2 regions of the Synechococcus sp. A15-127 genome follow, and region 1 is predicted to be linked to the other one. Evidence: predicted binding sites of a transcription regulator. Region 1 holds the regulator's gene; the other holds the start of a gene.
What was found. The regulator NtcA, encoded in region 1, controls nitrogen genes in cyanobacteria. The targets are predictions, from matches to a motif close to GTANCNNNNGNTAC.

Region 1 (6,293 bases):
GTTACCGGCTGGGATCGAGTGTCATGCGTCTGGACATGCGTCTGCAGGCCGACTGCCCCTGGATCGAGCTGATCTGCAGCATCGACTGGAGCCAGAGCCATGAACTGCTTCGTCTGGAGCTGTCTCTTGGCTCCGCAGCGGTCCGTTATGCGGCGGACTCCGCCGGCACTGTCCTGGAGCGTCCGGCGATGGCATGCACGTCGCGGGAGCAGTCGCGATGGGAAGTGCCTCTGATCTCCTGGCTTGCCACCCAGGCGAACGCCCCTGGGGGTGGACTTGCCGTCCTGCTGGATGGACCCCAGGGGGTGGATGTGGTGCCCGAACGGATCGGTGTCTCCCTGCTGCGCGGTCCGACCTGGCCTGACCCTGGGGCGGATCGTGGTTGGCACCGTCAGCGACTGGCTCTGATGCCGGTCACCGGCTCATGGAGCAGCGCTTGCGTGCCACAGGCGGCGATCGCCTTCCGGGAGCCGGGCTGGAGTGGTCCTCTCGCCGGACACCCGACGTCGCGGCGATGGTTGCCAGCTCTCGCCGGGGAGCTTGTTCCTGTGGCGCTGCGGCCGGAGGATGACGGCCTGGGCCTCCGCTGTCTCAATCCAGGGCCATCGCGCTGCCGTTGGGAACCCAGGGAAGGCTGGCTCGTGTCCCGCCAGGGGGGTGAACCCAGTCAGGCCATCGAGCTACTGCCGGGGGAGCTTGCCGATCTGCGGTTGGTTCAATCCTCGTGATCGTCGAACGGGTCATCCAGCGCCTTGGATGGGGGACCGAATGCCTGATAGACACCAAAGCCGGTGAGGCTCAGCAACACAGCCAGCACACCGATCGCCACCGACATGGCCGGGGAAGACGTTTCCATCACATCTCTCGACAGGATCGACTCCAAGCCGGAGCCGGCCCCTACAGTATCGGCACTTTTCACCACCCGAGACCAAGCGTCGCCATGGCTCAACGCACCCGTCTGGGAGACCTCCTCCGCCCTCTGAACTCCGAGTACGGCAAGGTCGTGCCTGGCTGGGGAACCACCCCAGTCATGGGGATCTTCATGGTGCTCTTCCTCGTCTTTCTGCTGGTGATCCTTCAGCTGTACAACAAGTCCCTGATCCTGGAAGGCATCAACGTCAACTGGAACGGCCTCGGCTGATCGGTTGTCATGAATGTCTTCGGCGTCGGCCTCCCTGAGATGGCGGTGATCGGCGCCGTTGCCTTGCTTGTCTTCGGTCCCAAGCGTCTTCCGGAACTCGGCAAGACGCTGGGAAAAACGCTGAAAGGATTTCAGTCCGCCTCCAAGGAGTTCGAGCGGGAGATCAACAAGGCCATGGCCGATCCCGAGCTCGAGGATGGCTCCGGAGACTCCCCCCAGGACAACGATTCACCCCAGGTCTGATCCGGCCAATGTCCGCAGATCTGAGGCTGGTGGTCGGTCTGGGTAATCCAGGGCCGAAATATGCGGGGACCCGCCACAACATCGGGTTCATGGTTCTGGAGCGGTTGGCCTCTCGGGAGGGTGTTCAGTTCCATCAGCAGAGCAAGTTGCACGGCCTGGCCAGCGAGGTCGGTCATGGCGAGGCTCGCTTGCGCCTGTTGATGCCCCAGACCTACATGAACGACAGCGGTCGATCGATCAGAGCTGCGCTCGATTGGTTCGGACTGACAGCTGATCAGCTGCTGGTTCTGGTGGATGATATGGACCTCCCTCTGGGCCGCCTGCGACTGCGTGCTCAGGGCAGTGCAGGCGGTCACAACGGACTGCGCAGCACGATTCAGCATCTCGGCGGGCAGGAGTTCCCTCGGCTGAGGATCGGAATCGGTGCCCCTGCGGACACTCCCGATGAGCGACGGGCCAGAACCGTGTCGCATGTGCTCGGTGCTTTCAGCAAGGTCGAGGAACCTTGTGTGGATGCTGTGCTGGATGCCGTTCTTGATGGTCTGGGACGCATTCAGCGCCAGGGCATGGAACGGGCCGGCAACTGGATCAATGCCTACCGGCCGCAGAGCGTTGCCAGCGGCGGATGACAGCGCTCCCCGCCACCACTGCCCACCTCCGGGTGCTGCGCCAGTGCTTCAGCGAGCAGTGCGTTGAGGGGGAGGTGGCGGCCGGAGGCTTTCAGTGGCAGTTCCGCTGGGCGTTTGATTGCGGTGACCTGACCGTGGAGCCCTCCCTGGGGCGGGCTCTGATCCAGGACGCTCTGCGTCGATTCCTCGTGCGCTCGGATTATCGACTTGAACCCGGCGGTGATTACACCTTCACCGTTCGGGCCCGCTTCTGAGGCGCTGTTTCGCACCCGACCAACGGCACGGTGTTCCCAGGCTGTCCTCCACCATCACAAGGGCGGCGATCGCATCGAGCTCCTCGGGTGGGATCAGCAGGCCGCGGGGTATCAGCCGCTGCCACCCCCTGGGAGGCCACAGCTCCCAGTAGCGACGGCGGGCTCGCAGGGTGGTGCCGTATTCATTCACCTGCTGAACAGGAGCGAGGGACTGCAGCTTCGGCAGCCATGCCGCACTGCCGGTGCCGTCACCCAGCACGATCCCGTCCAGTCCTCCGGCGACCTGCCAGTCGCTCAGCCGGTCCAGAACCTGCTCACAGATCACGACAGCTCCGCCGAGCACCTGGAGGGATTCGGTGTCCACGAGCACGAGGCCGCATTTGCTTCTCCCGGGATCAACACCGGCCAGTCGGGTCATGGGCTGACCCGAAACGCCACCAGCACCGGATCGCCACTGTCACTGTCGCTCTCGGCGATCACCTCAAGGGTCAGATCCCCCTCTTCTGCGGGGCGGTCCACCAGAGCCATGCCGAGCTGAGCGAAGACCGTCCCGTCGAACTGGAGTCCTTCCACGAGGGAGCCACGACGCTGCACCTCGGCGAACGCAGAGGCGAGCAGAAGGTTCAGGCGTCGGCGGACCATCTCCGGTGATCGATCCTGGTCCGGGAGGGTTGCCGACGCCAGTACTTCGCCGCTGCGACTGATGCGCCGGTTCGGTCGGACGTCAGGAAAGGCATAGACGATGGTCTCCCCGAGCAGCACGTTGGTGGCAGAGCGGATCGAAACCACCCATGTGCCTGGCTTGCTGATGATCGTCCGCAGACGCTGCACATCGTTCCGGGGAACCAGGAGGATCTGTCTGTCGGGGGTCTCACCGGGTCGGACCTGCTGGTAGGCCGTGAGATTCGCGTCCTGCAGCAAACGGTCGATCACCGTCTTCGCCTGTCCTGCACTCTCCAGTCGGATGGTGGCTGTGGCCAGAGCCTCTCCGCTGCTGAGAACCACGGAACCGCGGCGCAGGGCGATCAGGTTGCGCTCCAGCTCCTTGAGTTCCGCCTCACCGGCTTGGATGCTGGCGCGAACCCGCTTGAGTTCCTCCTCGGTGCGGCGGATGTCTGCATCCCGGACCTTGATGTCCCTGTCCCGCTGCTGAATGTCGCGACTGAGGCGCTGCTGCTCGGCCTCCAGCCGGACGCGCTGCTGCTGCAGAGGCTCCAGCTCCTCACGAAGTGTCGCTGCCCGCTGCTTGGCCGTCGACAGCTCGGCATCGATGCGTTGCGTCTGGGCAATGGCCTGACGACGTTCTTCCTCGGCTGACTCCAGGGCACCTCTGTTCTGCCGCAGCTGTCGGCGGCTGTCCTGAAGTTTCTGTTGCAGTCCGTCGAGCTCAAACAGCCCAACCCGTAACTGACGGCTGACCAGCAGCATCAGACCGAGGGACAGCGCACTGATCAGGCTGCCGGTGAGCACCGTGATCAGCACCGCCGTCCGTCGCGGTCGCATGTTGAACAGGCTGAGGCGTGCCTTGCCGACACGGCTGCCCAACCTGTCGCCCAGAGCTGAAAGCACGCCGCCGAGCACCAGCAGCGCGATGATCAGCAGCCATCCGCTCACGGCGTCACCTCCCAGTGGGGCCGACTCTCAGCTGAACCGCTTGGCCAGAGCAATCGGATCCAGAACCGTGATCTTCTTGCGGTCAATCTGAACGAGACCGGATTGACGCAAGTCTCCCAGGAGTCGGGTGATGGTGACCCGCGTTGAGCCGATCGCCTCGGCGATGGCCTGATGGGAGAGACGGAGGTCGATGGTGATGCCGAGTTGGTCCGGCACGCCGAAGTCCCGGCAGAGCACCAGCAGAAAACTCACCAGGCGGGAGGACATGTCCCGGTGCGTGAGGGTCTCGATCATTGTTTCGGTCTGCAGAATCCTGCTGGAGAGACCCTGAAGCAGCCTGAGCCCGACTGCGGTGTCGGCCTCGATCGCGGCACGGACTGAGCCGGCCGGTGCCGTCACCATCTCCACCCGTGTGAAGGCGACAGCGTGATAGAAGCGATCGGAACGGTGGCCGGTGAGCAGCGACAGCACTCCGAAGAGGCTGTTCTCACGAAGCAGAGCGACGGTGATCTCTTCGCCAGACTCATAAACCCTGGAAAGCCGCACGGCACCGCGACGGATCAGGTAGACCCGCTCGGCGGGATCACCTGGAAAGAAGATGGTCTTGTTTCGTTCGACAAGTTCCGTGCTGGCGCCGTCCAGATCTCTGATGACATCAAGCAGCGAGCGGGATGAGCTGACCGGCTGGTCCTGGGCCGAATGAGCCGGAACGGCGACGTAACGGCTGAACCCACTGCTGGTTCCCAACAATCCGTTTCGACTGGTTAAAAGTTAAGGATCGACCCTGTTCAGCTGTGTAGCCGTTATTACGCAATCAGCTGCGGCTGCTCAGGGCATTGCTCTGGGCGGCCAGAAGGGCGTCTAGCCCGGGCTGCGCCAGATCCAGCAGGACGTTCAGCTGCCCGCGGCTGAACGGAGCTCCTTCGGCCGTGCCCTGGATCTCCAGAAGACTCCCGTCGCCTGAGGCCACCACATTCAGATCAACGTCAGCTTGGCTGTCTTCGCTGTAATCCAGATCCAGCAGCGGCCTGCCCTCCAGGAGCCCGACGGACACCGCTGCCACCTGACTCCGGATCGGCTGGCGCTCCAGGACCCCCTGGGCGATCAGACGGTCACATGCCAGCTGAAGAGCCATCCAGGCCCCGGTGACCGACGCGGTTCGGGTGCCGGCATCCGCCTGGACCACATCACAATCGATCAGCAGGCTGCGTTCTCCAAGAGCTTCCAGGTCCACCGCGGCGCGCAGGCTGCGGCCGATCAATCGCTGAATCTCCTGGGTGCGGCCGGAGAGTTTGAGCAATTCGCGCGACTGGCGCTGAGGTGTGGAGCCGGGCAGGAGCCGGTATTCAGCGCTGATCCAGCCCAGTCCGTTCCCCTTCCGCCAGCGCGGCACCGACTCTTCAAGGCAGACGCTGCATAGAACTGCGGTGCGTCCGGTGCGCACGATCAATGAACTGAGAGCGAACCCCATCGGATCCCAGCTCACTTCAAACGGCCGAAGGGCATCAGGACGACGCCCATCGGCTCGGGTCTCGGAGGGATCCACCATGAACCTGATTTCACAGCACACCATCGGTAGTGTCAATGCCCTTGTGGAGTCGCATCGCGCCGCTACATTCGAGGTCTGCAGGGTGTATCCCTGGTGACACCCGACGCGATGACCGCAAGCCTGACCACCAGCCATCGATCCTCTGGAGCCCTGACCGGGGATCGCCACGCGCTGGAGAGGGCCGGTCTGCGTCCGCTTCCGCCGCTTCCCGCACCCGCGCCGCTGCATCTGGTGGCTCCAGAGGGCCAGCTGCAGGTGCATACGGCCTCCTATCGGGGCAGTTTTTCCAGTGTTCTCAGCCAGGCGATGCGGGCGGCAGGGCTCGGCAGCCGCGTTCTGATCGCCCAGTTCCTCAAGGGGGGGGTGAAGCAGGGGCCGCAGGGCTGTGTGTTGCTCTGTGGCGGCCTCACCTGGCTGCGTCCGGATATTCCGGCGTGTCTTGCAGAACCCGATCAGCCTGGTGGTTCCGAGGCCGTCGATGCGGTCTGGCAGGCCTGCCGGCGCCATCTCGCTGAAGGCGACCTTGATCAATTGGTGCTGGATGAGGTCGGTCTCGCGGCAGCGCTCGGCTACCTGAAGGAAGATGAGCTTCTGTCGAGCCTGCAACAGCGTCCAGGCTCCATGGATGTGATCATCACTGGGCCGGCGATTCCTTCCAGCGTCATGGCCATGGCGGATCAGGTCACCGAACTGCGCAGGGGTTTCTGATGCTCAAGAACGATCGCTGGATCACCGAGCAGGCTCAGAAGGGCATGCTCGAGCCCTTTCAGGCAGGTCTGGTGCGCCATCTTGATCCTGAGCAACGTCTGCGACCGGTTCTGAGCTTCGGATGTTCCTCCTACGGCTACGACCTTCGCCTATCC
Region 2 (6,293 bases), 900 kb from region 1:
CGCTGTTCTCGTATTTGGGCTGTGGCCACACCAGCAAAGAATGCCCTGTGAATGATGGATTGCTAAAACTCCTAGCCAGCTCAAACATAAATTGATTTGCATACTTTTTATTCGAAGGCAATATTACCTAGGTCATTACACTCAGCTCATGATGAACAGTAAATTTTGTTTTTAAAATCATATAAGGACTATCATTGTATATTAACTTCAGACAGATGCATGATCTGGCATGAAAACGACTGGTTCACGAATAGAGCAAATTATGTCAGCGCACCCTGAGCTTAAGGTCGAAGATGTAAGCTTAATTCTTTGCTACTATTATAAATACGAGTGGAGCCTTGCGGGCTCCACCCTGGATGAAGTTCACAGCACATTGGATTGCGTCACAAGGTCTATAGTTGATGCTGACAGAATGCATATTGAATTCCTAATTGGCCAAATCAAATTGCACAAAAAAACCAAATACAGAAGTCTTCTATAACCACTGATTCGACCTTAGGATAATTCCCAATTATTAGGGCTAAAAACTGCCACAGCTGTATATCTTTGATCAACCAAGCCAAAGAGGAGAACTGCCCCGAGGGTTGCTAGCGACTGCATCTCCGAACACTTCTTAACCCTCTTAACCTTCTCTTGCGAAGCCACCCCAAAACCATTGGCGGGACAAAAAGGGAGGACAATAGCGAAAAGGGAGTACCAACGAAAAACATAAAAAATATAACTAACCAGGAATATCCAGCCGCCGAGGAGCCAGTTAGCCCTGACACAATAATGAAAATTGCCGTAACCATATAAGCGGTCAATCCAATAGATATAAAAACAATTGGCACACTCAAGAGATACAACAAAAGAGCAGACAGCCACCAGCGAAATCTCCGTTTCATAAACCTGGTGAATTGAACTGCCCCGGTTTTAGCCCGCTTCAGGCGCCCAGCCGACTTCCTTCTGCCAGGTGGGCGCCCACAGCTTGCATTTTTTCTTGAGGTGGTCGCCCTGCTGCAGTTGCCGTTGGCGGATATTGCAGCCCAGCATCGTATGGCAATGCGCGTCCGTTGCATAGGCAAAGTGCAGGCAGGTCATGCAGACACAGCCCCCTTTCCAGCCCTGCAGGTCTCGGTCGTCGACGAAGTCCCAGCGCTCCATGCGATATCCAAACAAGTACATTTGTACTAGCCTAGGCGGGTCGTCTGGCGCGACCCGATATCGCGAAGGGCAACAGAACCAAGCTTCCGTAAACCCGTGTCCCCGGCCATGGGGACATTCACTCGTATGGAGGATGCGCCTTCACCACCCTTTCAGCGATGGTGATCGCATGAAACGCTTTTCAGCAATCGTCGTTGTTGCCTTATTAACTGCGGCACCTGCCCACAGCAGCGTCCACATCAAGCCCATTTACCGAAGTGGTCAGGTTTGGACAGGTAACGCCAGGGTCAGTTTTTGGAATGACGGCAAGCAAAGTGTTGTCATTAGGTATCCAGTCTTTGACGGCTGCGTAGAAGCAAAGGAATACATGGTGTCCGCCAAAGCTGGGAGCGCTGGCGCTGGCTTGTTTGGAAGGCATCAGACCATGAGTTGGAAAGAGGTCAACAAACTGATTCGCGAACCCAGCAACAGCAGACCTCTGGGGCTTCAGGACACGAAATACAGAAGAGTCACCCCTTCCCTTAGGGCAGTTCCGAATCCATCAAGCCCTTTTGTTTGCGATCCAGGTAGCAGCAATTACTTTCCAGGGTGGGGATGATCACCACCTATGCGTGAGCTTCTAACCAGTTGGGGGATAGAAGGCTTTGAATAAATCCCCCAAGTGGGGTTGGCCGCAGCTGTAGGGCCAGAACCGACGCAAATATCGCTCAACCGGGGGATGCGCTCATATCGATGCATCGGTGATGGTGAGGCCACTTACAAGGTTGGGATGAACGGTTTCTTCAAGGGCTTTGGCAGTGTTGTTATTGGTGGTTTTGTTGGGTCTTGTTTGGCTGCTGCGTCGTTTCTGGCAATCGAAGCCCTGATACCGAAGTCATCAGAGGCTCACCCCCCAGGTGCCAACCCACCAGCCTGTCCGCGTCCTCCTGGGTCAGGAGTGGGGTCATCCAGTCAGCCATCAGCTCGATCACAGCAGGCTTCCCTAGGTCTTGGATGCCGCCCACAAGCCACCGCTTGAAGGTGTCAGGGTCATTAGCCCGCAATGCAGTGAGCAGCTCACCGATCAGGAGCAAGCCTCAGATCCACTGCACCGATCCACCCAACACTCCCATGAAAAGACGTCGAGAACGTCACTGACCTCGTTAGGAGGGTTTTCCCATGAGGGCTCTCAGTCGACGGTGTGTCCAGCACCGCCAACCTCAACGAGCCCAGTTCGGAAGCCCACCTTCACGCAGTTCTTCCAGAGCAATTGTGCACCAACACGCTCCAGACGAAGGAAGCTCAACAGATTCGCTTCAGAAACTTGCTGAGATCAGAGGGCGCAGCCAAGGCCTCCAATGCTTTCTTCTTCCAGCTGTCGGCACACTCGCAATCGATCGTTGCTGCCTTGACCTTTCGCCGGTCAAGGCAGGTGTCAGCAATCAACCCTTTTCTGCTTGAGTCTCTTACCTATCCTCTGTCTCGATACTTGCGATAGTGGACACTATCCTTCATCTCTTTGCGCCATTGATAAAGATTGCTCCGGAACAACCGCCGCTGCCTTTTTCGTATGACGTACTGCCTTCTAACCGCGGCATAAATAACATAAAAACTCATTAGCAACAGGAAGGCGATAACGATAGAAGTCGCCATCCCGCTCACAAAAAATAAGGTGATTATTTGGCATCCTTAGTAGCCCCGATTCATCCTTCTGTTTCAACAGAGACCATCCGGCCATATGCATTGCTCATGAGTATTGATACCTGCGCACCCGCGTCCCGATCGCGCAGACCTTTCTTGCTTCTGCCACGTCGGCGCTTCGCCATGAACCGAATCGGCGTGTTGACGGCTCGCCATAAAAAAACCCCCTGCCCAAGGCAGGGGGTGAACTGTGATTCGCCCTTGATCACTTGGCGTAGGAAACGCCGCGATACTTCAGAGCAGGCTTGTTCGGAGCGCCAGCAACATTCTGCTGGTTGTACTTCTGGCCGCGATAGGTCAGGGTCATCTGTGGTTCCTCAGAAATCCAGGTCCCCGTTCCGTGGCCTGGTTGATCTGCGCCTCACAGGAGTGAGGTGAACGTTGTTTGTAGCTGTTGCTACGAACCCTTTATAAGGGAAACGTCAACCGCTGTGTCGTTCAGGCGGATACACACCCTGTTGTTGCTCCAGCAACATCTGTCAGGGGCAGAGCACCTGCAGGCGTTGCTCCGTGCAGAACTGAGCTCCAGAGCGAATCCGCCCCTGCAGCAGATCAGTCCAGGGAACGATCCAGTGGCGAGGATCCACATCAGCCAGAACATCAGCTGCCACTGGATTGGGGAGGGCAATCACGCGACGGTCCGCCAGGGCGAGATGGCGACGCAGCCAAGGGGTGAGGATCAGCTCCTCCAGCAACTGCTGATAAGAACCATCCGCGATCGCCCGCTCAAAACCGAGCTGAATCGCATCGGCCAGCGACTGATTGTCGGGGCTGACATAGAAGAAACCGGCGAAGGGATAGGTGATCAGCAGATTCGGATCGAGGTCGGTGCCCGCAGCGGTGGAAGCCACGATCGGCGCTTCACGCTCGAGTTCATCAATGCCGCGCGGAAACAGCTGCACGCGGTGGTTGTCCACAAGACGGAACAGATCCTCGGATCGGGCGGTGAAGGTGCGCAGCCCGGATGCATCGAAGATCTCCACATCACTCCAGCCCAGCCCCTGCAGCAGCAAAACGCTGCGCAGGTCATCGACGGAACCGACCGACGCCAGCCGGTCGTGCTGGCTTCGGTGGCTCCATCCGACTCTCAGGCCAAGAATTCCGCCGGTCACGGGGATTGGAATCTCCCGCAGGCGCCGGTTCAGCTCCAGCCCGGCCCCGTACACACCAACGCTGATGGCGAAGGGATTGCGTGAGGACGCAGGCCCCTGCTGGAGGGCTGCGACAGCTTCATCCTGGCTTTGGATCTGCTCGCTGAGCCCGAGAGCGAAGGGACGACCACTGCGCTCCAGCACCAGCTGCAGAAGCCGATACCTGAAACCGGTCTGGTCCTGACCCGGCGAGCGATCCAGCACCACCGCCAGCGTCTCAGGCGGCAGCACCGCCACCTCCTCGGAGGTGAGGATGTAACGCTCATCAATCCTGAGGCGCCGCTCACTCAGACGCGGCTCAATCTGCAGCGTGCCCACCAGCACGATCACGATGGTGATCGCCGAGGTCAACAGCGTCCAGAAGCCATTGGCCACCTCGGGGGGGCGGGGCTGAGGAGAGGCTGCGGGGGTCATGGAATGATCCACCAGATTCCCAGCAGGGTCATCCCCACATAACTGGGCAGCAGGAACACCTTCAACACCCGCGCAAAGCGGGCATTCACCAGGCTGAGCTGGTTGTCGATCAATTCATCCGCCGCCACCACGTACAGGATTCCAAGAAAGATGATCAGCTGAAGCGTGCCGATGAATCCGGTCATCGCCGTCACCGGCAACTGGCCGGCGATGAACACATAGTTGCCTCCGGCGGAGACCACGGCCGCCAGGATCAGATCGTCCCGGCTGCGGGTGATCAGCAGGCTCATGCAGCAGAGGCCGACGGCCAGCATGTAGCCCAGAAAATCCGGCGCCACGAACAGCAGGCTGCGGCGCTGGATCGGCAGATCAAAGGACACCGTGGGCTGACGCCGAACGGCCCCCACCTCGGCCATGGGCCTGCCCAGATCACTCATCAGGCTGATGCTGGAGGCGTAGCCGTTGGGGGGCTTGAGAATCCAGCCCGGCAAGATCAGCCCGGGGCTGATCGTGCTGGGATCGGTGGGCACCACGTCCAGGTTGACCGGCTGCAACGGATCCTCCAGACCGATCTGTACATGCAACAGCTGGTCATCGAAGGGGTAACGCTGCAGCCGCCAGCGCTTCACCACCGGCGAGCGCACGGTGTAGAGACTCCAGCTGCTGCCATTGATCTGATCGCGGCGGATGCGCTCGAACCGCTGGGTGTCGCCGTTGTAAACACCGTTGAGGATGCGCAGCTGATCGCTGGGGTTCCGATCCGGATCCCCCTGCCAGATGGTCCAGAGCAACAGCTCGATGGAGAACTGGTCATTGAGCAGATCAATGTCGTTGACATTGGTGATGTAGGCACCCAGCTGCAGCGGAGGCAGCGTTGGCTGACGCAGCGTTGGCTGACGCAGCGGTGGCGAAGCCGCTGGTGCCTCTGGTCTTCCCCAGTCCACGGCCTGTGGTGGGGCCGACGTCGCCGGAGTTGATGCGGGTTCTGGCATCGCGGCGGCACGCCAGAAGCCGATCTGCAGCGTCAACGCAAACGCCAGGGCGGCGAGGGCCATCCAGAGGCGACGCCGATGCGGCACAACGGGCACATCCTTCACGGGATCAACGCAGCCTCACCATGACAACTCCGTTCCACCATGATGAGATGCGGCGTTGACCGACAGGTCCTGAATGATCGCGCTACCCTCAGCTGTCGTCCGCACCGGAGCTGCCCTGAGTGGCTTGCTGCTGGTGCTGTTCACACTGGTGCACCTGGGCGGACTGATCCCTGCAGTGCTGGCGCCTGAGCGGTTCGAGGCCTACGCCAGCGCCCTGCACACCAGTCCCTGGCTGAGGCCGTTTGAGATCGGGCTGGCCGGGATCGCCAGCCTGCATGTGAGTCTCACGATCAGCAAAGCCATCTCCAACCGCCGGGCCGGCAACAGCGCCCAGCTCAGCAGCCGCCGCGATGCACCCCTGGCCGCACTGGCCAGTCGCAGCAAAGGGATCGCCGGCCTGCTCACGCTGGCGTTTCTGGTGGTGCATCTCAATCAGCTGCGCTGGCCGCGACCGGCAGCCGGGCAGGAAGGGGCGGTGCTGAGTTCCGTGCTGCAGCAACCGCTGAATGCCGTGGTTTACGCCGCTGCGGCGCTGGTGCTGGCACTGCATCTCCTGCATGGCACAGAAGCCGCCCACCGCAGCCTCGGCTGGTTGAGTCCGACCAACAGATCCGCCCTGCGCACAGGAGGCCGGCTGCTGGCGACCCTGATCGGTGGCGGCTTCCTGCTGATCAGCCTCAGCCTGGCGCTGGGAGGTGCCGCATGAGCGGACTGCCCGATCCACGGATCCCGACAGGACCGATCGCCGACGCCTGGCGACGCACCAAAGAATCGCTGCCGCTGATCAGCCCCTTGCGCAAAGGGCAGA

Region 2: the regulator NtcA is predicted to act here: its motif matches at 3,211-3,224, upstream of SynA15127_RS10185 (DUF4278 domain-containing protein).

The regions. Positions count from the first base shown of each region.
Region 1 is NZ_CP047948.1:283,560-289,852, forward strand. It holds gene SynA15127_RS01420 (glycoside hydrolase family 38 C-terminal domain-containing protein) at 1-728, shown strand, start outside; gene psbN (photosystem II reaction center protein PsbN) at 716-856, opposite strand; gene psbH (photosystem II reaction center phosphoprotein PsbH) at 941-1,141, shown strand; gene SynA15127_RS01435 (TatA/E family twin arginine-targeting protein translocase) at 1,151-1,384, shown strand; gene pth (aminoacyl-tRNA hydrolase) at 1,393-2,013, shown strand; gene SynA15127_RS01445 (DUF3146 family protein) at 2,010-2,267, shown strand; gene SynA15127_RS01450 (resolvase) at 2,245-2,685, opposite strand; gene SynA15127_RS01455 (DUF3084 domain-containing protein) at 2,682-3,881, opposite strand; gene ntcA (global nitrogen regulator NtcA) at 3,909-4,628, opposite strand; gene rph (ribonuclease PH) at 4,696-5,430, opposite strand; gene SynA15127_RS01470 (cob(I)yrinic acid a,c-diamide adenosyltransferase) at 5,539-6,138, shown strand; gene dcd (dCTP deaminase) at 6,138-6,293, shown strand, end outside.
Region 2 is NZ_CP047948.1:1,922,672-1,928,964, forward strand. It holds gene SynA15127_RS10170 (hypothetical protein) at 913-1,143, opposite strand; gene SynA15127_RS10175 (hypothetical protein) at 1,313-1,741, shown strand; gene SynA15127_RS10180 (hypothetical protein) at 1,947-2,216, opposite strand; gene SynA15127_RS10185 (DUF4278 domain-containing protein) at 3,029-3,130, opposite strand; gene SynA15127_RS10190 (hypothetical protein) at 3,303-4,388, opposite strand; gene SynA15127_RS10195 (hypothetical protein) at 4,385-5,485, opposite strand; gene SynA15127_RS10200 (succinate dehydrogenase cytochrome b subunit) at 5,559-6,191, shown strand; gene SynA15127_RS10205 (fumarate reductase/succinate dehydrogenase flavoprotein subunit) at 6,188-6,293, shown strand, end outside.